One region of the Streptomyces thermospinosisporus genome, then DNA from elsewhere that is predicted to be linked to it. Evidence: riboswitches for the same ligand, from Rfam matches in the RefSeq annotation. Region 1 holds a riboswitch; each other region holds the start of a gene.

Region 1 (7,515 bases):
ATCGCCGCGTCCATGGGGGACAGCGCGGCGTCCGACTCCTCCCAGGCGGCGCGCGGGGAGGTCAGGCACAGTCCTTGCAGCACGGGGATGTTGAGGTCGGCGAGGGCGCCGATGTCCCAGGTCTCTTCGTCGCCGCCGGCGGACGCCTGCGAGGCGTGGGTGCCGCCGGCGGCGAGCACGGTGGCGACCAGCGCGTCGGCCTTCGACAGCAGCGTGTACAGCTCCGGGTCCGCGCCGCGCAGTGAACCGCAGTACACGGGAAGGGCGTTGGCGCCGCGGGCCTCGATCGCGTCGCACAGGGTGTCGACGAAAGCGGTGTTGCCGCTCAGCTCGTGCGCCCGGTAGAAGAGCACGCCGACGGTCGGGCGGCCGTCGAGCAGGGGGCGTTCGCCGTGCACGCCGAAGGCGGGCATCTTCCGTGGCTCGTCGAAGCCCTCGCCGGTGAGCAGCACGGTGTCGGACAGAAAGCGGGCCAGCTGGGTGAGGTTGTCCGGCCCGCCCTCGACCAGGTAGCGCAGCGCCTCGGCCACCACACCGGCGGGCACCGTCGACTCGGCCATCAGCTCGGCGTCGGGCACGGCCTCTCCGCCGAGCAGCACGGCCGGGACGCCCGAGGCCTTCACCGCGGCCAGCCCGTCCTCCCAGGCCCGCTTGCCGCCGAGCAGCCGCACCACGGCGATGTCCGCGCCGTCCAGCAGCGCGGGCAGCTCGTCGGTGACGTCCACGCGGGTCGGGTTGCCGATCCGGTACTCGGCGTCGCTGGCCCGCGCCGCCAGCAGATCGGTGTCGGCGGTCGACAACAACAACACAGTGCTCATGCGGGCGCTCCCGGTGGGATGAAGGGCAGTCCTTGCGGCGCGCCGGACTCGATGAGCCGCCACAGCGCGTCCGTGTCCGCGTGCTGTTCGATCAGGTCGCCGAGCCGGTCCAGCTGCTGTTCGCGCAGCTCGGCGAAGGAGGTGTCGGGGGCCGGTGTGAAGCGGCGGCCCGCGGCGGCGGCCACCTCGCGCAGGAACGCACGCCGGAAGCCGTCCGACTCCAGCGAGCCGTGCCAGTGGGTGCCCCAGGTGTGCCCGACCCGGCAGCCGTCCAGGCTGTGTCCATGGTCATCGGAGATGAACGTCTCACCACCGAGGACTTCGGCGATGCCGTGGTGGATCTCGTAGCCCTCGACGCGTTCTCCGAGGGCCTGGCCGGCGGGCCGGGTAAGGGTCTTCTCGCGGGCGAACCGCACCCGTACCGGCAGGATCCCGAGCCCGGTCACCCGGCCCCGGCGGCTCTCCACCTCGTCCTCGATGTGCTCGCCGAGGATCTGGAAGCCGCCGCAGATGCCGAGCACGGGACGTCCCTCGGCCGCCCGGCGCACCAGCGCCTCCGCCAGGCCCCGTTCGCGCAGCCACTCAAGCGCCCGCACCGTGCCGCGGGTTCCGGGGACCACCACCAGGTCGGCGTCCGCCAGCTCCTCGGGACGGTCCACGAACCGCACCACGACGCCCGGTTCGGCGGCGAGCGCGTCCACGTCGGTGAAGTTGGACATCAGCGGCACCGCGCACACCGCGACCCGCAGCACGTCCTCGCCGACCGGCGCGGCCACCTGCGACTCGCGCACCGCGCCGCGCAGCGAGACCCGCAGCCCGTCCTCCTCGTCGATGCCGAGCCCGTGCCGGAACGGCAGCACCCCGTAGGTGCGCCGCCCGGTGAGGCCGTGCAGCATGTCGAGGCCCGGCTGAAGCAGCGACACGTCGCCGCGGAACTTGTTCACCAGGAAGCCGGCGACCAGCTTCTGGTCCTCGCGGGAGAGCAGGGCGACGGTGCCGAAGAAGGAGGCGAAGACACCGCCGCGGTCGATGTCGCCGACGACCAGCACGGGGAGCTGCGCGCCCCGCGCGATCCCCATGTTCACGATGTCGGTCCGGCGCAGATTGATCTCCGCCGGGCTGCCCGCCCCCTCACAGATCACCGCGTCATACGTGCCCCGCAACTGCGCAAGGCAGTCCAGCACGGTGCCCAGCAGCCGCTGTTGGCGTCCGCCGTGGTAGCCGCGTGCGCTCAGCTCGCCGACCGGCTTGCCGAGCAGCACCACCTGGCTGCTCTGCTCCCCGCCGGGCTTGAGCAGCACCGGGTTCATCAGCGCCGTGGGCTCCAGCCGGCAGGCCTGCGCCTGCATGGCCTGCGCCCGGCCGATCTCGGCGCCCTCCCGGGTCACGAACGAGTTCAGCGACATGTTCTGCGCCTTGAACGGCGCCACCTTGACGCCCTGACGGACCAGCCAGCGGCAGATGCCGGCGGTCACCACGCTCTTGCCGGCGTCCGAGGTGGTCCCGGCGACCAGCAGCCCACCGTTCATGCGCCCCGCCCCTTCATGAGCCTGCGCGCCAGGGCGCCTACGCCCAGCGCGAGCCAGCCGACCCTTCGGGAGAGCCGTACCGCCCGTTCGATGTCGGGCACGGTCACCGCGCGCCCCTGCCCGTTGAGCACCGGCCGGTGCTCGATGCGCCCGCCGTAGGAGAGGGTTCCGCCGAGCCGCACACCCAGCGCGCCGGCGAACGAGGCCTCCACGGGGCCCGCGTTGGGGCTCGGGTGCTCGGCGGCGTCCGCCCGCCAGGCCCGCACCGCGCCCTTCGGGTCGGGCCCGGCGAGCGCGGCCAGGACGGCGGTCAGCCGCGCGCCCGGCCAGCCCGCCAGGTCGTCGAGCCGGGCCGACGCCCAGCCGTAGCGGCGGTAGCGCGGCGACTTGTGGCCGACCATGGCGTCCAGCGTGTTGACGGCGCGGAAGCCGAGCAGCCCCGGCACCCCGCCGACGGCGCCCCACACCAGGGCGCCGACCACCGCGTCGGAGGTGTTCTCGGCGACGGACTCCACCACGGCGCGGGCGATGCCGTCGGCGTCCAGCGCCTGCGCGTCCCGCCCGCACAGATGCGGCAGCCGTGCCCGGGCCGCCTCCAGGTCACCGGCCTGAAGGGCACGGGCGATGGTGCGGGCCTCCCGGGCGAGCGAGGTGCCGCCCACCACGGCCCAGGTGGCGACGCCGGTCAGGGCGAGGGAGGCGGCGGGGGAGCGGCGGACGCAGCGGGCGGCCAGGCCGCCGAGGGCGACCGTCCCGCCGACGCAGACGGCGGTGTGCACGGCGCCCCAGCCGCGATGGTCCCGCCACAGCACACGTTCCACGGCAGCCGCGGCCCGCCCGAAAGCGGCGACCGGATGCCCGCGGCGGGGATCGCCGAGCAGCAGGTCGCCGAGGAGGCCGGCGGCGGCGCCGTACGCGAACACGCGATCGGCACCCATGGGTTCAGCCGGTGACGGATCCGGTGGGAATGCTCCGGGGTGCCCCGGTACGGGGCCGTGCGTCGCTGATCGACCTCAACAGGCAGCCGCGCATGGCGATATATGTCCTCACTCAGGGTGTCCGCGCCCTGGTTCGACGAGACCGGCGGTGAGAGTTCCTGGCTCCCGGGGTTGTTCACCCCGGTGACAGTGGCGGGACCGCGCCGGACTTCCACCGGCTTCCTCTCCTGCCGCCGCACTTGGCTCCGGCAGTCCACCACGCCCCCGGAAGGGCCGTCAACTTGCCGTTGACCTGCGAGGCTGAAGTGTGCTGAGGCCCACAGAGGGATTCGGGTGGGGGAGCGCGAAAGGGTGGTGCGAGGCATCGCCTCGCACCACCCTCCGGAAACGCTCGCGGGGATCAGGCCATGATCAGGTAGATCCCGTAGCCCACCGCCGCCGCGCAGGCGGCGAAGCAGGCGTAGGCACCGGTGAGCGCCAGGGCCGCGGACCGGCCCTGCTCGGCGGCCCGTTCACGGCGGGACAGGCCGGTGATGCCGAGCGTGAACAGCGCCACCAGCGCCACCGTGACCACGAGGCTGACGCCGAAGACGGAACCGAGGGCCGCCCAGTCGATCTTCATTGTTCTGCTGCTTTCCTTCGTGAGCCCGGGTGAGGGACGGGGCGGTCAGACGGTGGTCTTCGCCGGCGGGTTGGCCGGGTCGGCGGGCGCCGGAGCCGCGGGCGCCGGAGCGGTGGGCGCCGGAGCGGTGGGGGCAGGAGCGGTGGGGGCCGGGACGGTGGCCGTCAGCTCCTCCTCGAGGGCGCCGGTGGGCGGCGGGGTGACGGCGGCGATGGCCTGGTTCACCACGCCGGCCGGCTCCTCGGCCGGGGTCTCGGGGTCGTTGACGTTGGTGTGGTCGACCACCTCGCGCCGGGAGATCTTCCAGATGGCCGCGCTGGAGGCGACCAGGAAGACGGCCACCAGGGCGGTGCCCCAGTCGCCGAAGCCGCACACCCACTCGGCGAGCGCGGCGACGAGCGCGGCGGCCGGCAGCGTCAGGCCCCAGGCGACGAACATCCGGGTGGCGGTCGACCAGCGGACCACGCCGCCCTTGCGGCCGAGGCCCGCGCCCATGACCGAGCCGGAGACGGAGTGCGTGGTGGACAGGGAGAAGCCGAGGTGGGAGGAGGCCAGGATGACCGTGGCGGCGCTGGTCTGGGCGGCGAAGCCCTGCTGCGGCTGAAGGTCGGTCAGGCCCTTGCCCATGGTGCGGATGATGCGCCAGCCGCCGAGGTAGGTGCCCAGCGCGATGGCCACGCCCGCGGAGAGGATGACCCACAGCGGCGGGTCGGAGTCGGGAGCGAGGGCGCCGCCGGCGATCAGAGCGAGGGTGATGATGCCCATCGTCTTCTGGGCGTCGTTGGTGCCGTGGGCCAGGGAGACCAGGCCGGCGGAGGCGATCTGCCCGGCCCGGTAGCCCTTCTCGGCGGCCTTGCCGTCGGCCTTCCGGCCGAGGCGGTAGGTCAGCCGGGCGGCGAGCATCGCGGCGATGCCGGCCACCAGCGGGGCGGCGAGCGCCGGGATCAGCACCTTGGTGACCAGCACGCCGCCGTGCACCGCGCCGATTCCGGCGGTGGCGACGGTGGCGCCGATCAGACCGCCCATCAGGGCGTGCGAGGAGCTGGACGGCAGACCGACCAGCCAGGTGAGGAGGTTCCAGAGGATCGCGCCGACCAGGGCGGCGAAGATGACCTCGGGACGGATGCCGGTCTCGTCGACGAGACCCTTGGAGATCGTGTTGGCGACCTCCACCGAGAGAAATGCACCGACAAGGTTGAGGACGGCGGACATGGCCACTGCCGCCTTGGGCCTCATCGCACCGGTCGAAATGGTCGTTGCCATCGCGTTCGCGGTGTCGTGGAAACCGTTCGTGAAATCGAACGCGAGTGCGGTCACCACCACAATCGCGAGGATCAGCGAGAAGCTTTCCATTTACCCAGGCAATCGTTCGAGGTCATTGGCTGGTCGAACGTAGGTAACCAGGGTGAACGGAAGATGAACTGGGAGGGGCACGGCGGTGACCGGAAGAGGCGGCTGTTGTTCCGCCGGACGGCGGGGCCGGACCCGTACGGTACGCCCGGCCCCGCGACGGCACGGCGAGACGGCTGCTCAGCGCCCCCGCGCCAGTGCCTTCAGCCGGCCGAGCGACCCGTTGAAGTAATTCTGGTCACCCGGAAGAGTGCCGCTGTTGTCGTACTGCCAGAACGTCCACGACGACCAGCCCGCCGGCAGCGCACCCGGTCCCGACCTGCTGTAACGGGCGATCCACAGCGGGTGGTCCCGGCCGAAGGCGGGGCTGTTGCCGGTGCAGGTCCGCCGCCAGTGGGTGGTGGTGTAGATCACAGGTCGGCGGCCGGTGCGCCGGTGGACCTCGTTGCTGAACGAGCGGATCCAGGCGGTCATCCGGGCCTTGCTCAGCCCGTAGCACTTCTCCTTGCGGTCGTACGGGTTGTACTCGATGTCGAGAGCGGGCGGCAGCGTGCGCCCGTCGGCTCTCCAGGCGCCCCCGTTGCGTACGAACCAGGCCGCCTGGGCCCGGCCCGAGGACCGGTCCGGCAGTGCGAAGTGATAGGCGCCGCGGATCAGCCCGGCCCTGCGGGAGCCGTCGTACTGCTGCCGGAAGTGCGGATTGCGGTAGGTGGTGGACTCGGTCGCCTTGACGTAGACGAACCGGGCGCCCTTGGACCTCGCCTTCTGCCAGTTCACGCTCTTCTGGTGCGACGAGACGTCGTGCCCCTTCGGGCGGCTCGCCGAGACGGCCGGCGCCTCGGCGAGGACGGTCCCGCCGAGCGCCAGAGCGGCCACGGAGGCGGTGAGGAGCCTGCGGCGGCGACGGGACGCCGGCATGCGATCACGGGCCATTGCTTCCCCCCGGATATGGCGATGTGCACGTGAACGCCTCGACGCTACTGGAAGATCGTTGAATGCGGGACGATCTCCGGCCAAGGTGATCCCGCTGGTCGATATGGGGGATATGCACCCTTACGGAAGGTCGCATTCCGTCCTAAAGTGCCCTGGCTCACAAGGGCCCCGGAGGGCTCCTGGCAGGATCACGGCATGGCTGAGCAGCGGGACGACCGGCGTGACGCCAGTGGCGTCGGAAACGGTGCGGGGGGTGTGGGGGAATCGCGAAGGCGGCGTGTGAGCGAGGATGAGGCGCGCGCCTGGGTCGACCTGGTGGACACCGCGCGCCGGACCGCCGCCGAGGGTCTGGTCGTCGGCACCTCCGGCAATGTCTCGGTGCGCGTCGGGGAAACGGTCCTGGTCACGCCGTCCGGAGTGCCCTACGGCCGGCTCACGCCGGACGATGTGACCGGCGTCGACCTCGCCGGCCGCCAGGTCCTCGGCACGCTCGTGCCCACCAGCGAGCTGCCCTTGCATCTGGCCGTGTACCGCGCGACCGACGCCCGCGCCGTCGTCCACACCCACGCCGTGCACGCGACGGCCGTCTCCACGCTCGTCCACGAGCTCCCGCTGATCCACTACATGGCCGCGGCCCTCGGCGGGCCCGTCCGGGTTGCCCGCTATGCGACTTACGGGACGGAGGAGTTGGCCGAGAACATGCTCGATGCGCTGAGCGGGCGCACGGGTTGCCTTTTGCAGAACCACGGGACTGTGACGTATGGCTCGACGCTGACCCAGGCCTATGACCGGACTGCGCAGCTGGAGTGGATGTGCCGGGTTTGGCTGACCGCGTCTGCCGTGCCGGGGCGTACGCCGAGTCTGCTCTCGCCGGCTCAGCTTGATGAGGTGGCGGAGCGGTTGCGGGGGTATGGGCAGGATGGGGGTGACGGGGGCGGGTCCTGAGCTGCAGTGGTGTGCCTGGGATGGGCGCCCGGGGTGGGTGCTGGGCGGGGGTGGGTGGGCGCTGGCCCCGCTGCAGGGGGTGCCTCCCCCACTCTCGGCTGCGCTCGAGCGGGGGCACCCCCATCGCCCACCCTCCCCCACTCTCGACTTCGCTCGAGCGGGGGGACCCCCATCGCCCCAGGCGGCACGATTGCCCGCGGTGACGCGGCTGCGCTGCCCGCAGCCAGGCGGGCCGTAGGCGCGACTGGGCGTAGTTGCCGCGAGGCCTCTGCGCGTCACTCCTCCTGCGTTGCCCACTGGCCCGGTGCCGGGAGGGCCGGGAGACTGGTGGGGTGCGTCCTGTCAGAGCGACGGCTGCTGCCGTCTCCGCCGTGATAGGG
Region 2 (7,515 bases), on a different contig from region 1:
CGTACAGCCGCTGGGCGGCCGTGTTCCAGTAGGTGATGTACCCGTCGAGCGTCTTGGCGAGGATGGCGTCCTGGGAGGACTCCACCAGCGAGGCCAGTTCGCTGATGCGCTCCTCGGCGGCCTTGCGGTCGCTGACGTCGCGCACGGCGGCCGACACGAGCAGCCCTTCGGTGGTCTCCAGGGGGCTGAGGCTGATCTCGACCGGGAACTCGCTGCCGTCCCGGCGCAGTCCGTACAGGTCCAGCCCGGCCCCCATGGGACGGACCTGCCGGTTCGCGGCGTAAGCGCTGCGGTGCTGCGTGTGGTGACCGCGCAGCCGGTGCGGGACGAGCAGTTCGACGGACTGGCCGAGGAGTTCCTCGCGCCGGTAGCCGAAGAGCGCCTCGGTCTGGGCGTTGACCAGCTTGATGGTTCCCGTGTCGTCGACGATGACCATGGCGTCCGGTGCCGCTTCCAGCAGCCCGCGGAAACGCTCCTCCGCGGTTCCCGGCGCGCCGGGCTGCGCGGGGATCACCTGGGTGCCCGGTTCCCGGGCGGCGACGGGACAGATGGCCGTCGCGTCGGTCTTGTTCTTCATGTCGGACCCAGCCGTGCTGCCGCCAGTGGTAAGGGCCCATCCCAGCGCGCACGGACGCCGGCCACGCGGGCTTGTCGCCAACTGTCGCTATGGGGCCGAACCTGACGGTTCGGTGAGCGGCGGGGGCAGCGAATGGTCACTCGGGGTCCATGACCCGAAAGGTAATCGACCGCCTGTGCGGTTGCTGCCATGATCGGCGGCATACGGATTCCGACCGACCGATCGACCGGAGGGGCACCATGACCGCCTACGCCATCGCCCGGCTGCACCGGGTCACGCCGCATGCGGACGTCGCCGAGTACATCGAGCGCATCCAGGGCACCTTCGAGCCGTACGGCGGTCGTTTCCTGGTGCACGGCAGGCAGCACGAGGTGGTGGAGGGGGACTGGCCCGGGAATGTCGTGATGATCGCCTTTCCGGGGATCGCCGAGGCGCGGGCGTGGTGGAGCTCCCCCGCCTACCGGGAGATCGCCCCGCTGCGCACCCGGCACAGCGAGGCCGACATCGTCCTGGTCGAGGGCGTCCCCGAGGACTACGACCCGAAGGTCACGGCCCAGGCCGTGCGGGAGAGCCTCGACGTCGGGTGAGACGACACCGGGTGAGGCGGTCCCGGTCGCCGAGCTGGAGGGGCACGAGGGCGTAGTCACCGGCCATGCCGTTGCCCGCCCGTGCTGCCGCGGCTGGTGACCAGGACGCAGCAGCGGGGGGTGCCCGGCAGCAGCGGGCGGATCTGGGAGAACGAGCGGGCGTTGTCGAGGACGTTCAGCACCCGCCGGCCGTCCGGCACGCTGCGGAACAGGGCGGTGCGTTTTCCTTCCGGAATGGTCCGCGTCGAACTTTTCTGAAAGGAACGGGAATTGCGTATCCGAATGGCTCTCGGCACGATGCTCGCCGCCGTGCTCACCGTTATGGCGCCCGCCGCACGGGCGGCCGGCGGCGACGAGGCACGGCCCACCGAGCGGTCCTGCGGCACGCTGCGGCTGACGGGCTCACTGCCGGTGCCGCCCGCGGGGATGGCGGTGGAGCGGGAGGTGTCGATCGGCGCGGTCTGCACGGCCCGGTACGGCACGGTGCGGATGGTGCCGGCCGGCAAGGCCGAGGGCGCGGCGGCCCGGACCATGGCGGCGGCGTCCGGCACGAAGAAGGCAGCGTCCGGCGCGAAGGCGACGTCCGGCGCGAAGGCGACGTCCGGCGCGAAGGCGGACGGCACTCACCGGGTGTCGAGCTGGAACGAGATGTACGACTGCTGCAACATCCGGATGACCGGCCTGTACACGGCCTCCGAGTGGACCACCGGCGGCAGCCGGGTCGCGGCCGCTTCGACCGGGGCCACCCAGCAGTTCAACCGCGAGCCGTGGAACGCCGGCTGGTCGCTGGTCTCGGCCCGCAGCGACACCGACTGCAGCGCCGACTGCGCGGTCTCCCGCACCGAGGCGCACGCGGACTTCGGCTACCGGGGCATCTTCGACCCGACCGGCTCCTGGTACGCCAACACCCATCACTCCTACGTGGACCTCGCCGCCGACGGCACCGCCTCATGCCGCTTCGACGTGGAGGCGCGGCACACCTTCGCCGGCTGGAACTGGCGCCACGGCTGCGCCTGACGGGCGGCGGCAGCAACCTGTCACGGACGCGGCAGCGGTGCGACGGCGCTTCCTGCACTCGCCGGGACCTTTTCAGTCTCGCCCGCCGTGCCGGGGCAGGACGGGCACGTCGCCCGCTGGTGGATCCCGGACCCCGAGTGCGCCTCCCTGGGCGTCCTCTGGGCACCCCCGGGGGACTTCTCCCCGGTGACGACCAGTTCGCCGCCCTCCTCGGACACCACGGGCTCGATGCGGCCGAGTTCGATGCCGGCGGCCCGTTCGCTCCCCAGGGTGGCGCAGAACGTGCCCCCGGCGGCCATGGGCTTCAGATGGCGCGCCTTCAGCTCCTCGCTGCCGTACAGCTGCACCATGCTGGTGCCGAGCACCGAGATGAAGAGGGTGAAGGCCGCTCCGGCGTCGCCGTATCGACCGCGTCGACCTCGGCCGGGGTGAGCCCGGCGGAGGCGAGGGCGTGGCGGATGACGCGTTCCTGGGAGGGGCCGTTGGGTGCGGTGAGGCCGTTGCTCTCGCCGTCCTGGTTGACGGCGCTGCCGCACCGCACGGCCAGCACCCGGCGTCCCTCGCGGCGGGCGTCGGACAGCCGCTGCAGCACCAGCACGCCGACGCGCTCGGACCAGCCGGTGCCGTCGGCGTCGTCGGAGAACGCCTTGCAGCGGCCGTCGGCGGCCAGCCCCGCCCTGCCGGCGAACTCCACGCGCCCCGGTGGCGGCTTGTCACCGGGCCGTGACGCGAACTACTGTCACCACGCCTTGGTGACGGGAAACCGGTGTGATGCCGGTGCGGCCCTCGCCACTGTGATCGGGAAGTCCGGCTCCGGTCCTCACGGACAGCCACTGGGTCTTGGGACCCGGGAAGGCGGAGCACGGGCGGTGGTACCCGTCAGCCAGGAGACCGGCCAAGGCACGTCAACCATCCACGAGGTGCTGGAGAGGGTCTGCTGAGCCATGCACATAGCCGAGGGTTTTCTGCCGCCGGCGCACGCGGTCGCCTGGGGCGCCGCATCCGCGCCGTTCGTGATCCACGGAGCCCGGTCGCTCATCCGTGAAGTGAGGGAACACCCCGAGAGCACGCTGCTGCTTGGCGCGTCGGGAGCCTTCACCTTCGTTCTGTCGGCGCTGAAACTGCCCTCGGTGACCGGGAGTTGCTCCCATCCCACCGGTACCGGGCTGGGCGCGATCCTGTTCCGGCCGCCGGTGATGGCGGTGCTGGGCACCATCACCCTGCTGTTCCAGTCGCTGCTGCTCGCCCACGGCGGCCTGACCACGCTGGGCGCCAACGTCTTCTCCATGGCGGTCGTCGGACCCTGGGCCGGTTACGCCGTGTACCGGCTGCTGCGGCGCTGCGACGTGCCGCTGATGGCCGCCGTGTTCTGCGGCGCGTTCCTCGCCGACCTGTCGACGTACTGCGTGACCAGCGTGCAGCTGGCGCTGGCCTTCCCGGACCCGGGCAGCGGATTCCTGGGCGCGCTCGGCAAGTTCGGGTCCATCTTCGCGGTGACGCAGATCCCGCTGGCGGTCAGCGAGGGGCTGCTGACCGTGCTGGTGATGCGGATGCTGGTGCAGTCCAGCAAGGGCGAACTGACCCGGCTGGGCGTGCTGGTGGCCGGGGCGGGGTCCGCCCGCACCGCGGAGCGGAAGGCGGTGGCCCGGTGAAGCGCAGCACCCGGATCAACCTTCTGCTGCTGCTCGCGGTGGCCGCGCTCGCGGTGCTGCCGCTGGCGCTCGGGCTCGGCGACCACAAGGAGGAGCCGTTCGCCGGGGCGGACGGGGAGGCGGAGACCGCCATCACCGAGCTGGACCCCGGCTACGAGCCGTGGTTCTCCCCGCTGTACGAGCCTCCGTCCGCCGAGATCGAGTCGGCCCTGTTCGCCCTGCAGGCCGCGATCGGCGCCGGGGTCCTTGCCTACTACTTCGGTCTGCGGCGGGGCCGCCGCCAGGGCGAGGCCAGGGCGCTGGCCCGCACCGAACCGGAGCACGAGCCCGCGGGCGACGGGGGCGGCGGCGACGAGACCGCGTCCCGGCCGCGGAGCTGACCGGGCGTGCTGCCGATCGACGCGGCGGCGCACAGCAGTCGCTGGCGCCGCCGGCATCCCGTGGACAAGGCGGTGCTCGGTCTTGGCCTGACGGTGCTGGCGATCTCGCTGCCGCCGTGGCCGGGCGCGGTGCTGGTGATCGCGGCCGCGCTCGCCGTGCTGCTGGGTCCTGCGGGCGTGCCGGCGCGGCGGCTGTGGCGCGCCTACCGGGTGCCGCTGGGCTTCTGTGTCACCGGGGCGCTCACCCTGCTGGTGCAGGTGGGCGGGCCCGGCGGTTTCCTGGCGCTCGCCGACGACGGGCCGCTGCGCGCCGGGGAGTTGCTGCTGCGCACCTCGGCCGCCTCGCTGGGCGTGCTGCTGTTCGCCTTCACCACCCCCGTGTCCGATCTGCTGCCCCGCCTGGTCCGGGCCGGGGTGCCGGCTCCGCTGGTGGACGTGGCGCTGGTGACGTACCGCATGAGCTTTCTGCTGCTCGACTCGGTGCGGCGGATCCGGGAGGCGCAGGCGAGCCGGCTGGGGCACACCACCCGCGCGGCCGCCTGGCGTTCGCTCGGCGGTCTCGGCGCCACCGCGTTCGTCCGGTCCTTCGACCGGGCGGCCCGGCTCCAGGCGGGACTCGCCGGGCGCGGCTACGACGGCACCCTGCGGGTGCTGGTCCCCGAGGCGCGCGTCTCCGTCCGCTTCACGGCCGCGAGCCTCGCCCTGCTGGCGGCGCTGACCGCCCTCACCCACGTCCTGGAAAGGCCCCTGTCGTGACCGAACCGGCCCTGGTCGCCCTGCGGGGCGCGTCGTTCGCCTACGAGGACGGGCCGCTGGTACTCAGCGGCCTCGACTTCGAGGTCCCCGAGGGCCGCGCGCTGGCGCTGCTGGGGCGCAACGGCAGCGGCAAGACCACGCTGATGCGCCTGCTCAGCGGCGGACTGCGCCCGCTGGAGGGCGAGTTGACCGTCGAGGGCCGGCCGGTGCGTCACGACCGCAAGGGGCTGACCCGGCTGCGGACCACCGTGCAGCTGGTGGTGCAGGACCCCGACGACCAGCTCTTCGCCGCGTCCGTCGGCCAGGACGTGTCGTTCGGGCCGCTGAACCTCGGGCTGCCGGACGAGGAGGTGCGCGCCCGGGTGGCCGGGGCGCTGGCCGCCCTCGACATCTCCCACCTCGCCGACCGGCCCACCCATCTGCTGTCCTACGGGCAGCGCAAGCGGACCGCGATCGCGGGCGCCGTCGCCATGCGGCCCCGGGTGCTGATCCTGGACGAGCCGACCGCCGGTCTCGATCCCGACGGCCAGGAGAGGCTGCTGGCCACGCTCGGCCGGCTGCGGGCGGGCGGCACGACGGTGGTGATGGCCACCCATGACGTGGACCTCGCGCTGCGCTGGGCCGACGACGCCGCGCTGCTCACCCCGTCGGGGGTGCGCACCGGTCCGGCCGGTGAGCTGCTGGCCCGGGCCGATCTGCTGGCGGAGGCGGGGCTGCGGCTGCCGTGGGGGGTCGCGGTGGGGCAGCTGCTGCGTGCGCACGGGTGGCCGGCGGACGGGGCCGGGCCCCGGACACCGGAGGAGCTGGCCGCGCTGGCCGCGGCACACGCCACCGGCCGATGAGTGCGGGGCCCTCCGCAGCGCGGCTCCGGTTCCCGGCATCTGCCGGTGCCGGGAACCGGAACCTCCCCCGTGCTCCCCGCGCCCATGGTGCCCGCTCACCGGCCCGGGCCGCATTGCCGGATTCCGGCAGAGTTCATTAGGGTCAGCCTGCCGGTGGGAGGCCGGGGGCGTCACACGGGCGTCAGGATCACGGGGGGCCGGGGGAGCATGGTGGAGCGGGAGATTCCGGAGCAGTATCTCGAGGGGTACGCCCGTCTGCTCGCCGATGTGGCCGCCACCGGCCGGCGCCTGACCCGGGACGAGCTCTCCGCCCGCCGGGCGCTGGGCGAGCGGGCCGCGGAGGCCGGCTACGGGATGCGTGCCCTGGTCCGCGCCCATCTGTCCGCCGCCCGCACGGCCTGGCCGCGCGGCAATGCTTCGGTGGACGACGCGCTGGCCGCCGTCCAGCAGGCGGTGGACGCCTTCGCCGAGGGCTACGAGCGCGCCCAGCGGCTGGCGGTGCGCCAGGAGGTTGCGGCGCGCCGGGAGTTCATCGACGACCTGCTCTACGGCCGCAGCGACCTGGGCCGGCTCGCCGAGCGCGCCGAACGCTTCGGCCTGCGCCTGTCCCACGCGCACGCCGTGGCGGTGGCCCGCGGCCCCGCCGCCTACGACGAGGGCGACGCCGTTCCCCGCCAGGTGGAGCGTGCGCTGATCGCCCGTTTCGGCGACCGCCATGTGCTGCTCAGCACCAAGGACGGGCGGCTGCTGTGCATCGCGCCCGGACACCAGAAGGAAATGCTCACGGTCTTCGCCAAGCAGGCGCACGCCGCCACCGACGGCGGCCAGGTGGCCATCGGGCGGGCGCACAGCGGGCCGGGCGGGGTGGTGCAGTCCTACAAGGAGGCCTTGAGCGCGCTGGAGATCGCCGAGCGGCTGGAGCTGGACGACCCGGTGCTGCACGCGGCCGACCTGCTGGTCTACCCGGTGCTCGCGCGCGACCGGCAGGCCATGACCGACCTGGTGCACCACGCCCTCGGTCCGCTCACCAAGGCCCGCGGCGGTGCCCGGCCGCTGCTCGACACCCTGACCGCCTACTTCGACTCCGGCTGCGTCGCCGCCGAGGCCGCCCGGCGGCTGTCGCTGAGCGTGCGGGCCCTGACCTACCGCCTGGAGCGCATCCACAAGCTCACCGGCGCCAATCCCGCCGACCCGGCCCAGCGGTACATGCTGCAGACCGCGGTCATCGGCGCACGTCTGCTGGGCTGGCCGGCCGACGGGGAGTGAGCGCGGCCGGCCCGGTGCAGCGCCGATCGGCGGCCGGGCCGCCCCACATCCGTCAGGCATCCGTCAGGCGGCCCGTCCGGCGGCGTGCCAGGCCGTCAGGCATCGGCAAGCAGCCCGCCCGGCGGTATGCCGGGCCGTCAGGGTCCCCAGCAACCTCCGTCAGGCGGCCCGCCCTGCGGCGCGCCGGGCCATCAGGCGTCCGTAGCCGCCCCCGTCAGGCTGCCTTCAGCTCGACGCCCTTCTTCTGGACGGCGTGGATGACCGGAAGCGGCAGGCCGGCGAAGGAGCGCAGCTCGGTGATCGTGGCCTCGACCTCCACCTTGCCCGGCCGCACGGTGTCGGCGTGCACCGAGCCGGTGTTCTTCCAGGTGCGCAGGGTGCCGTCGCACACGGCCCGGGTGCCGCCGATGCCGTAGCGGACCGTGGAGCTGCCCTGGT
Region 3 (7,515 bases), on a different contig from region 1:
GACCACGGCGATCATCCTGGACGCGATGGGCCTGGAGGAGGACCCCACGCCCGACCAGCTGTCCGCGGTCCGCGTGATCGAGCACACCTGGCACTCGGCGCTGATCACCTGGCTGTCGGGGCGTGCCTCCATCGCCCAGGTGAAGATCGACATCGAGACGGTGTGCCGCCTGATCGACCTGCCGGACGAGCGACGGTAGCGGGCGCCGACACCCGCTGCCGAAGAGCCCGTTGCCGCCGCCCGCTGCGAAAAGCCCGTTGCCGCCGCGCTACTCCTCCGGAGGGAACACCGGCTCCCCGCTGTCCAGCAGCGTGATGACGATGGCCTCCACCGGGCAGTGCTCGGCCGCGGTGAGGATCCGTTCGTCGGCGTCGGTGGCGTCGGACGCGGGGCGGGACTGGCGGGCCGAGTCGAGGCGGAAGGCGTGCGGGGCGTGGTGGACGCAGGTGCCGGAGCCGATGCACACGGCCCGGTCGACCTCCACCCGCCAGCGGTCACCCGCCCGCAGGCCGGGGCCCTGGCGCGCGGGAGAGGTGCCCATGCTCAGCCCTCCCATCCGGCCGGCAGATGGATGGTCTTGTGCTCCAGGTATTCGGCGTAGCCCTCGGGGCCGAACTCGCGCCCTATGCCGGAGTTCTTGTAGCCGCCGAAGGGGCCGAGCATGTCGAGGCTGAAGGTGTTCACCGAGTAGGTGCCGGTGCGGATGCGGCGGGCCACGTCGATGCCGCGCCGGGTGTCGGTGGTCCAGACGCTGCCGCTGAGGCCGTAGTCGGAGTCGTTGGCGATCTTCACCGCGTCGGACTCGTCGTCGTAGGGCAGCAGGCAGATCACCGGGCCGAAGATCTCCTCGCGGGCGATGCGCATGCCGTTGCCGACGTCACCGAAGAGGGTGGGCTCGACATACCAGCCGCGGTCCAGGCCGGCCGGACGCCCGCCGCCCGCCAGGACCTTGGCGCCCTCCTCCTGGCCGAGGCGTACGTAGTCGAGGCTGCGCCGCTGCTGCCGCTCGGCGACCAGCGGGCCCACCTGGGTGGCCGGGTCGAGCGGGTCGCCGACCACCAGGGCGCTCGCCGCCGCCGCGAGGGCCTCGGCGAACTCGTCGTAGCGGGAGCGGGGCAGCAGGATGCGGGTCTGGGCCACGCAGGCCTGCCCGTTGTTCATCCAGGCCGCCGGCACCAGGCCCTCGACGACCGGCTCCACCTCCGCGTCCGGCAGCACCACGGCGGCCGACTTGCCGCCCAGTTCCAGCGTCACCCGGGTCAGGTTGCGCGCGGCCACCTCCATCACCCGCCGGCCCGCCGCGACCGACCCGGTGAACGACACCTTGTCCACCCCGGGGTGCCCGACCAGGTACTCGCTCACCTCCCGGTCGGCCGGCAGAATCGACAGCACCCCCTCGGGCAGCCCGGCCTCACGGGCGATCTCGCCCAGCACATAGGCGTCCAGGGGCGCCTCGGGCGAGGGCTTGAGCACCACCGTGCAGCCGGTGAGCAGCGCGGGCGCGAGCTTGGCGGCGGCCACGAACTGCGGGACGTTCCAGGGGATCACGGCGGCGACCACACCGACCGGCTCGCGGCGCACCAGGATCGGGCCCAGCACACCGTCCCGCTTCTCCTCGTACGCATATTCCCGCGCGACCCCGATGGCGGTGTCCCACACCATCACCGCGCCCAGCGCCTGCGCCAGCACGCTCCAGGAGTAGGGGGAGCCGTTCTGGGAGGAGACGACGCGGGCGATCTCCTCATGGCGGGCTGCGATGCCGTCCTTGATCCGGGTGACGACCTCGATGCGCTCCGCGAGACTCGTACGTGGCCAGGGGCCCTCGTCGAACGCCCGCCGGGCCGCCACCACGGCGCGGTCGACGTCTGCGGCCGAGGCGTGCGGCACGCGCCCGATGACCTCCTCGGTGTGCGGGGAGATCACCTCGATGACCTCGCGGCCCTGGGGGTCGGTCAACTCCCCGCCGATGAACAGCTGTCCGTGTTCCACGAGCCCGGTCATGGCCGGCCGCCTCCCCGAAGCCGCTGCTTCTGACGCTCCATCAGATACTGGCACTGATACCAGTTCCGGTCAGCACAGTCCACGGGCCTTGCAGCGGGCGGCCGGAACGGAAAGGCCGAAGGAAAGTCGTCCGGGGCTACTGTCGAAACGCGTTCTAGTTATAGTGACCTGGCCGGAGTCCGGTCCGGCGATCGGGGGAGCCCATGGCCCATACGCAACCGCAGCCGCAGCCGCAACCGCAGAGGCAGCCGCAGACGCAGACAGGGGTCTACGACCATGGCGGGGGCGTCCGTTCGCTGCGGGTCCCCATCCCGGACAACCCCCTCGGCCACACCCTGGTCCACGTCCTCGACACCGACGCGGGCCCGGTGCTGATCGACACCGGCTGGGACGACCCCGAGGCGTGGACCACCCTCACCGAGGGCCTGACCGCCTGCGGCACCTCCGTCTCCGAGATCCACGGCGTGGTCGTCACCCACCACCACCCCGACCACCACGGCCTGTCCGGCCGGGTACGCGAGGCCTCCGGCGCCTGGATCGCCATGCACCCGGCGGACATCGACGTCGTCCGCCGCACCCGCGAGGCCCCGCCCGAGCGCTGGCTGACCTACATGGCCGACCGGCTCGCCGCCGCCGGCGCCCCCGAGAGCCATCTGGCGCCGCTGCGCGCGGCCCTGGGCCGCCGCGCCCTCCCCGCCCTCTCCCCCGCGCTCCCCGACCGCGAGATCGTCCCCGGCGAACTGCTCGACCTGCCGGGCCGCCGGCTGCGCGCCGTGTGGACGCCGGGCCACACCCCCGGTCACGTCTGCCTGCACCTGGAGGAGGAGCATCCGGCCCGGCTCCCGGGCAACGGCCGTCTCTTCTCCGGCGACCATCTGCTGCCCGGCATCACCCCGCACATCGGCCTCTACGAGGACCCCGACGACACCACCCCGACCGATCCCCTCGGCGACTACCTCGACTCCCTGGAACGCGTCGCCCGTCTCACCCCCGCCGAGATCCTCCCCGCCCACCAGCACCCCTTCACCGACGCCCCCGCCCGCGTCGCCGCCCTGCGCGCCCACCACGCCTCCCGCCTCACCGGCCTGCTGGCCCTGCTCGCCACCCCGCTCACCCCCTGGCAGCTGGCGGAGCGCATGACCTGGAACCGCCCCTGGGACGACATCCCGCACACCTCCCGCACCATCGCCGTCGCGGAGGCCGAGTCCCATCTGCGCCACCTGGTGAAGCTCGGCCGGGCGGAGGCGGTCCCGGGCAGCGGCCCGGTGACCTACGCGGCGGTATGACCTGGAATGCCGGGAGTTGGCGACATTGGCCCGAGTGTGTGTGGGACGAGCCGCGTGACCCGGACCGCGCGAGACGAGCCGCGTGACCCGGACCGCGCGAGACGAGCCGCGTGCCCCGGACCGCGCGAGACGAGCCGCGTGCCCCGGACCGCGCGAGACGAGCCGCGTGACCCGGACCGCGCGAGACGAGCCGCGTGCCCCGGACCGCGCGAGACGAGCCGCGTGACCCGGACCGCGCGAGACGAGCCGCGTGACCCGGACCGCGCGAGACGAGCCGCGTGACCCGGACCGCGCGAGACGAGCCGCGTGACCCGGACCGCACGGGATCGTGAGGTGAGGCACCCCACCCTGCCCCCTGACTACGTGCGGGTAAAGTGGCGGCGTCGCTTCACGCCGTACGGGGGGAAGCCGGTGCAATTCCGGCGCTGACCCGCAACCGTGATCCGTCCCCGGAGGACGGTCAGCCGGAATGCCCCGCACGGATCGTGACCGGCTCTCGTGCCCGGCAGTCCGCCGGAGCACGGCACCGTCGAGGTATACGGGGCCGAGCCGCCGGGGTCTCCCCTGCCGCCCGCCCCCTGCACCGGCATCAAGGGAGAGAGGCACCCGCCGATCATGAACGTCCGCCGCTGCGCCGCGGTCCTGGCCGCCGTCGCCGTGATCGGCGCCGCCACCCCGGCCGCCGCCGACTCGTCCCCGTCCCCCGAGCCGTCCAAGGCCCTCCCCGCCGCCCTGTACGGCGACGGCGACCCGCAGTACGACGGCGTCTGGCGCCAGTCGCTGGCGCTGCTCGCCCAGGACACGGCCGGCGTGAAGCCGCCGAAGGCGGCCGTGGACTGGCTGACCGGCCAGCAGTGCGCCGACGGCTCCTTCGCCCCGTACCGCGCCGACACTTCGCGCGCCTGCGACGCCAAGACCCCCGTCGACACCAACCAGACGGCCGCCGCCGTCCAGGCCCTGGCCGCGCTCGGCGGGCACCACAAGGCGACCGGCAAGGCCGTCGACTGGCTCAAGTCCATACAGAACGAGGACGGCGGCTGGGGCTACACCGCGGGCGGCCCGAGCGACGCCAACTCCACCTCCGTCGTCATCGGTGCGCTCGCCGCCACCGGCGAGAAGCCGGCCCAGGTGACGAAGGACGGCAAGTCCCCCTACGACGCCCTGCTGAAGCTGGCGCTGCCCTGCAAGGGCGACGGGGCGGGCGCGTTCGCCTTCCAGCCGGACAAGAAGGGCAAGCTGATCGCCAACGCCGACGCCACGGCGGCGGGCGTGCTCGGCCTGCTCGGCAAGGGTCTGGTGGTCGAGCCCGCGAAGACGGGCACTCCTGAGCTCGCCTGCGAGAAGGCCGGCGGCCCCGGGCAGGCCGCGGTGAACGGCGGGGCGTACCTGAAGGACGAGCTGGCCGAGGACGGCCATCTGGTCTCCTCGCTGGGCGGCTCCGAGCAGCCCGACCACGGCAACACCGCGGACGCGGTGGTCGCCCTCGCCGCGCTGGGCGCGATGGAGCCGGCGAAGAAGTCCCTGGCCTGGCTGGAGAAGAACGCCGCCGGCTGGGCGGCGCAGAGCGGCCCCGCCGCCTACGCCCAGCTGATCCTCGCCGCCCACGCCACCGGCGCCGACCCGCGCGCCTTCGGCGGGACGGACCTGGTGAAGAAGCTGGCCGCGACCGGCCCCGCCGCCGAGAAGGAGAACGAGAAGGAGAAGCAGAAGGCCGCCGCCTCCGACGCCGAATCCGACTCGGACTCCGGCTTCGGCGTCTGGTGGTACGTCGGCGTGTGCCTGGTCGCCGGTATCGGCATCGGCTTCCTGTTCAGCGGCCGCAGGAAGAGGCAGCAGCCGTGACCCGCAGAACGCTCGTGCTGTTCCTGGCCTTCCTGGCCGCGCTCCTGCCGGTGCCGGCGGGAGCGGGCCAGGCGCAGGCCGCCGGGTACCGCTACTGGTCGTTCTGGGAGCGCGAGGGCGAGCAGTGGACGTACGCCACCCAGGGCCCGTCCACCGCCCGCCCCTACGACGGCGATGTCCAGGGCTTCCGCTTCTCCGTCAGCGAGGACTCCGGTGACGCGGCGAAGCCGCGCGGCACCGCCGACTTCGGCACCATCTGCGCCAAGACCCCGCCGAAGGACGGCACCAAGCGCGTGGCCCTGGTCCTCGACTTCGGCACGCGGGCCGACGCTCCCTCGGGCGAGCGTCCGCCCGCCAACCGCACGGCCTGCGCCCGGGTCCCCGAGGACGCGACGACCTCCGACGCGCTGGCGGCCGTCGCCGAACCCCTGCGCTACGACGCCAAGGCGTTGCTGTGCGCGATCGCCGGCTATCCGGCGAAGGGCTGCGGGGAGCAGGTGTCCGGCAAGGCTCCGGACGACGCCTCGGCGGACGAGGAGCAGGCCCGGGAGCAGTCCGCGGAGAAGGAGAAGTCCGCCAAGTCCGCCTCTGACGGCGGGCCTTCGCTGGGGCTGATCGGCGGTGCCGCGGTCGTGGTGCTGCTGGCCGGTGCCGCCCTCTGGCAGGCCCGACGCAGGCATGGCCGATAGCACGCCCCGCAGCGGGCCCTCGCCCCTCGCCGGACGCCGCGAGGGCCTCCGGGGCACCTCCGCGAGCGGTGAGCCGGCCAAGTCCCCCCGTGAGAGCGCGGGGACCGGTCCGGCGCGGGCGGAGGCCGGGACCGGTCCGGCGCAGCCCGACGCGGAGATGAGCCCGTCACGGACCGGCACGCCCACCGCCCGCCGCGGCCGGCCGGACGCGCTGCACCCCGGCGCCTGGTGGCTGTGGTCGCTGGCCCTCGGCACCGCGGCCACCCGCACCACCAACCCGCTCCTGCTGGGCCTCCTCATCGCCGTCTCCGCGTACGTCGTGGCCACCCGCCGCCCCGACGCGCCCTGGGCCCGCTCCTACGGGGTGTTCGTCAAGCTGGCGCTCGCCGTCCTCCTCGTCCGCCTCGTGTTCGCGACCGTCCTCGGCTCGCCGATCCCCGGCACGCATGTGATCCTCGCCCTGCCCGAAGTCCCGCTGCCCGACTGGGCGCAGGGCATCCGCCTCGGCGGCAAGGTCACCGCCGAGGCGCTCACCTTCGCGCTCTACGACGGCCTCCGGCTCGCCGCCCTGCTGGTCTGCGTGGGCGCCGCGAACTCCCTGGCCAACCCCTCCCGGCTGCTGAAGTCCCTGCCCGGCGCGCTCTACGAGACGGGCGTGGCCGTGGTCGTGGCGCTCACCTTCGCGCCGCATCTCATCGCCGACGTCCAGCGGCTGCGCGCCGCCCGGCGCCTGCGGGGGCGTCCGGACAAGGGACTCCGGGGCCTGGCGCAGGTGGCCCTGCCCGTGCTGGAGGGCGCGCTGGAACGCTCCGTGGCGCTCGCCGCCGCCATGGACGCCCGAGGCTACGGCCGCACCGCGCAGGTCCCGCCCGCCGTCCGCCGGACCACCGCCGCGCTCACCCTCGGCGGTCTGCTCGGCGTCTGCGCGGGGACGTACGGTCTGCTCTCCGCGGCGGGCGCCGGCTACGGCGTGCCCCTGCTGCTCGGCGGGCTCGCCGCCGCGCTGGCGGGGCTGTGGCTGGGCGGCCGGCGCTCGCTGCGCACCCGGTACCGCCCGGACCGGTGGGACGCGCGGGCCTGGCTGGTCGCCGCCTCCGGCGCCGCCGTCGCGGCCGTGACGGCGCTGGCCGCCGTCCGCGATCCGGCGGCGCTGCACCCGGGTGTGGTCCCGCTGGTCGCCCCGGCGCTTCCCCTGTGGCCGGCGGCGGCCGTGCTGATCGGCCTGCTGCCCGCCTTCATCGCCCCCGCACCTCACCAGGACAGCCGCGAGGAGCCGTCGTGATCCGCTTCGAGAACGTGTCGGTGACCTACGACGGGGCGGACGAACCCACCGTCCGGGGCGTCGACTTCGAGGTCCCCGAGGGGGAACTCGTGCTGCTGGCCGGGCCGTCCGGCGTCGGCAAGTCGACCGTGCTGGGCGCGGTCGGCGGCCTGGTCCCGCACTTCACCGGCGGCACCCTGCACGGCAGGGTCACCGTCGCCGGCCGTGACACCCGCACCCACAAGCCGCGCGAACTCGCCGACGTGGTCGGCACGGTGGGCCAGGACCCGCTCTCCCACTTCGTCACGGACACCGTGGAGGACGAACTCGCCTACGGCATGGAGTCGCTGGGCCTGCCGCCCGAGGTGATGCGGCGCCGGGTCGAGGAGACCCTGGACGTGCTGGGCCTGGCCGGGCTGCGCGACCGTCCCCTCGC

Evidence for each region. Region 1 has a riboswitch for cobalamin ahead of ABD207_RS14410 (cobalamin biosynthesis protein). Riboswitches for the same ligand answer to the same signal wherever they lie in the genome.
Region 2: another riboswitch for cobalamin. It lies ahead of ABD207_RS15175 (energy-coupling factor ABC transporter permease); the one in region 1 lies ahead of ABD207_RS14410 (cobalamin biosynthesis protein).
Region 3: another riboswitch for cobalamin. It lies ahead of ABD207_RS30025 (SCO2321 family membrane protein); the one in region 1 lies ahead of ABD207_RS14410 (cobalamin biosynthesis protein).

The regions. Positions count from the first base shown of each region.
Region 1 covers NZ_BAAAIZ010000038.1:90,121-97,635, forward strand. Annotated here, with positions in the region: gene cobN (cobaltochelatase subunit CobN) at 1-818, opposite strand, end outside; gene ABD207_RS14405 (cobyric acid synthase) at 815-2,347, opposite strand; gene ABD207_RS14410 (cobalamin biosynthesis protein) at 2,344-3,285, opposite strand; cobalamin riboswitch at 3,419-3,558, opposite strand; gene ABD207_RS14415 (hypothetical protein) at 3,686-3,907, opposite strand; gene ABD207_RS14420 (inorganic phosphate transporter) at 3,953-5,260, opposite strand; gene ABD207_RS14425 (lysozyme) at 5,438-6,190, opposite strand; gene ABD207_RS14430 (class II aldolase/adducin family protein) at 6,386-7,135, shown strand; gene ABD207_RS14435 (alpha/beta hydrolase) at 7,468-7,515, shown strand, end outside.
Region 2 covers NZ_BAAAIZ010000041.1:13,736-21,250, reverse strand. Annotated here, with positions in the region: gene ABD207_RS15205 (PAS domain S-box protein) at 1-577, opposite strand, end outside; gene ABD207_RS15200 (DUF1330 domain-containing protein) at 817-1,164, shown strand; gene ABD207_RS15195 (hypothetical protein) at 1,221-1,364, opposite strand; gene ABD207_RS15190 (hypothetical protein) at 1,447-2,181, shown strand; gene ABD207_RS15185 (hypothetical protein) at 2,202-2,546, opposite strand; partial or broken gene ABD207_RS15180 (beta-ketoacyl synthase N-terminal-like domain-containing protein) at 2,585-2,875, opposite strand; cobalamin riboswitch at 2,915-3,095, shown strand; gene ABD207_RS15175 (energy-coupling factor ABC transporter permease) at 3,126-3,833, shown strand; gene ABD207_RS15170 (energy-coupling factor ABC transporter substrate-binding protein) at 3,830-4,213, shown strand; gene cbiQ (cobalt ECF transporter T component CbiQ) at 4,220-4,969, shown strand; gene ABD207_RS15160 (energy-coupling factor ABC transporter ATP-binding protein) at 4,966-5,811, shown strand; gene ABD207_RS15155 (PucR family transcriptional regulator) at 6,019-7,077, shown strand; partial or broken gene ABD207_RS15150 (DUF6299 family protein) at 7,292-7,515, opposite strand, start outside.
Region 3 covers NZ_BAAAIZ010000121.1:2,077-9,591, forward strand. Annotated here, with positions in the region: gene ABD207_RS30005 (TetR family transcriptional regulator) at 1-199, shown strand, start outside; gene ABD207_RS30010 (ferredoxin) at 269-541, opposite strand; gene ABD207_RS30015 (aldehyde dehydrogenase) at 544-2,001, opposite strand; gene ABD207_RS30020 (Strvi_7410 family MBL fold metallo-hydrolase) at 2,205-3,287, shown strand; cobalamin riboswitch at 3,644-3,782, shown strand; gene ABD207_RS30025 (SCO2321 family membrane protein) at 3,903-5,129, shown strand; gene ABD207_RS30030 (SCO2322 family protein) at 5,126-5,818, shown strand; gene ABD207_RS30035 (energy-coupling factor transporter transmembrane component T) at 5,976-7,100, shown strand; gene ABD207_RS30040 (ABC transporter ATP-binding protein) at 7,097-7,515, shown strand, end outside.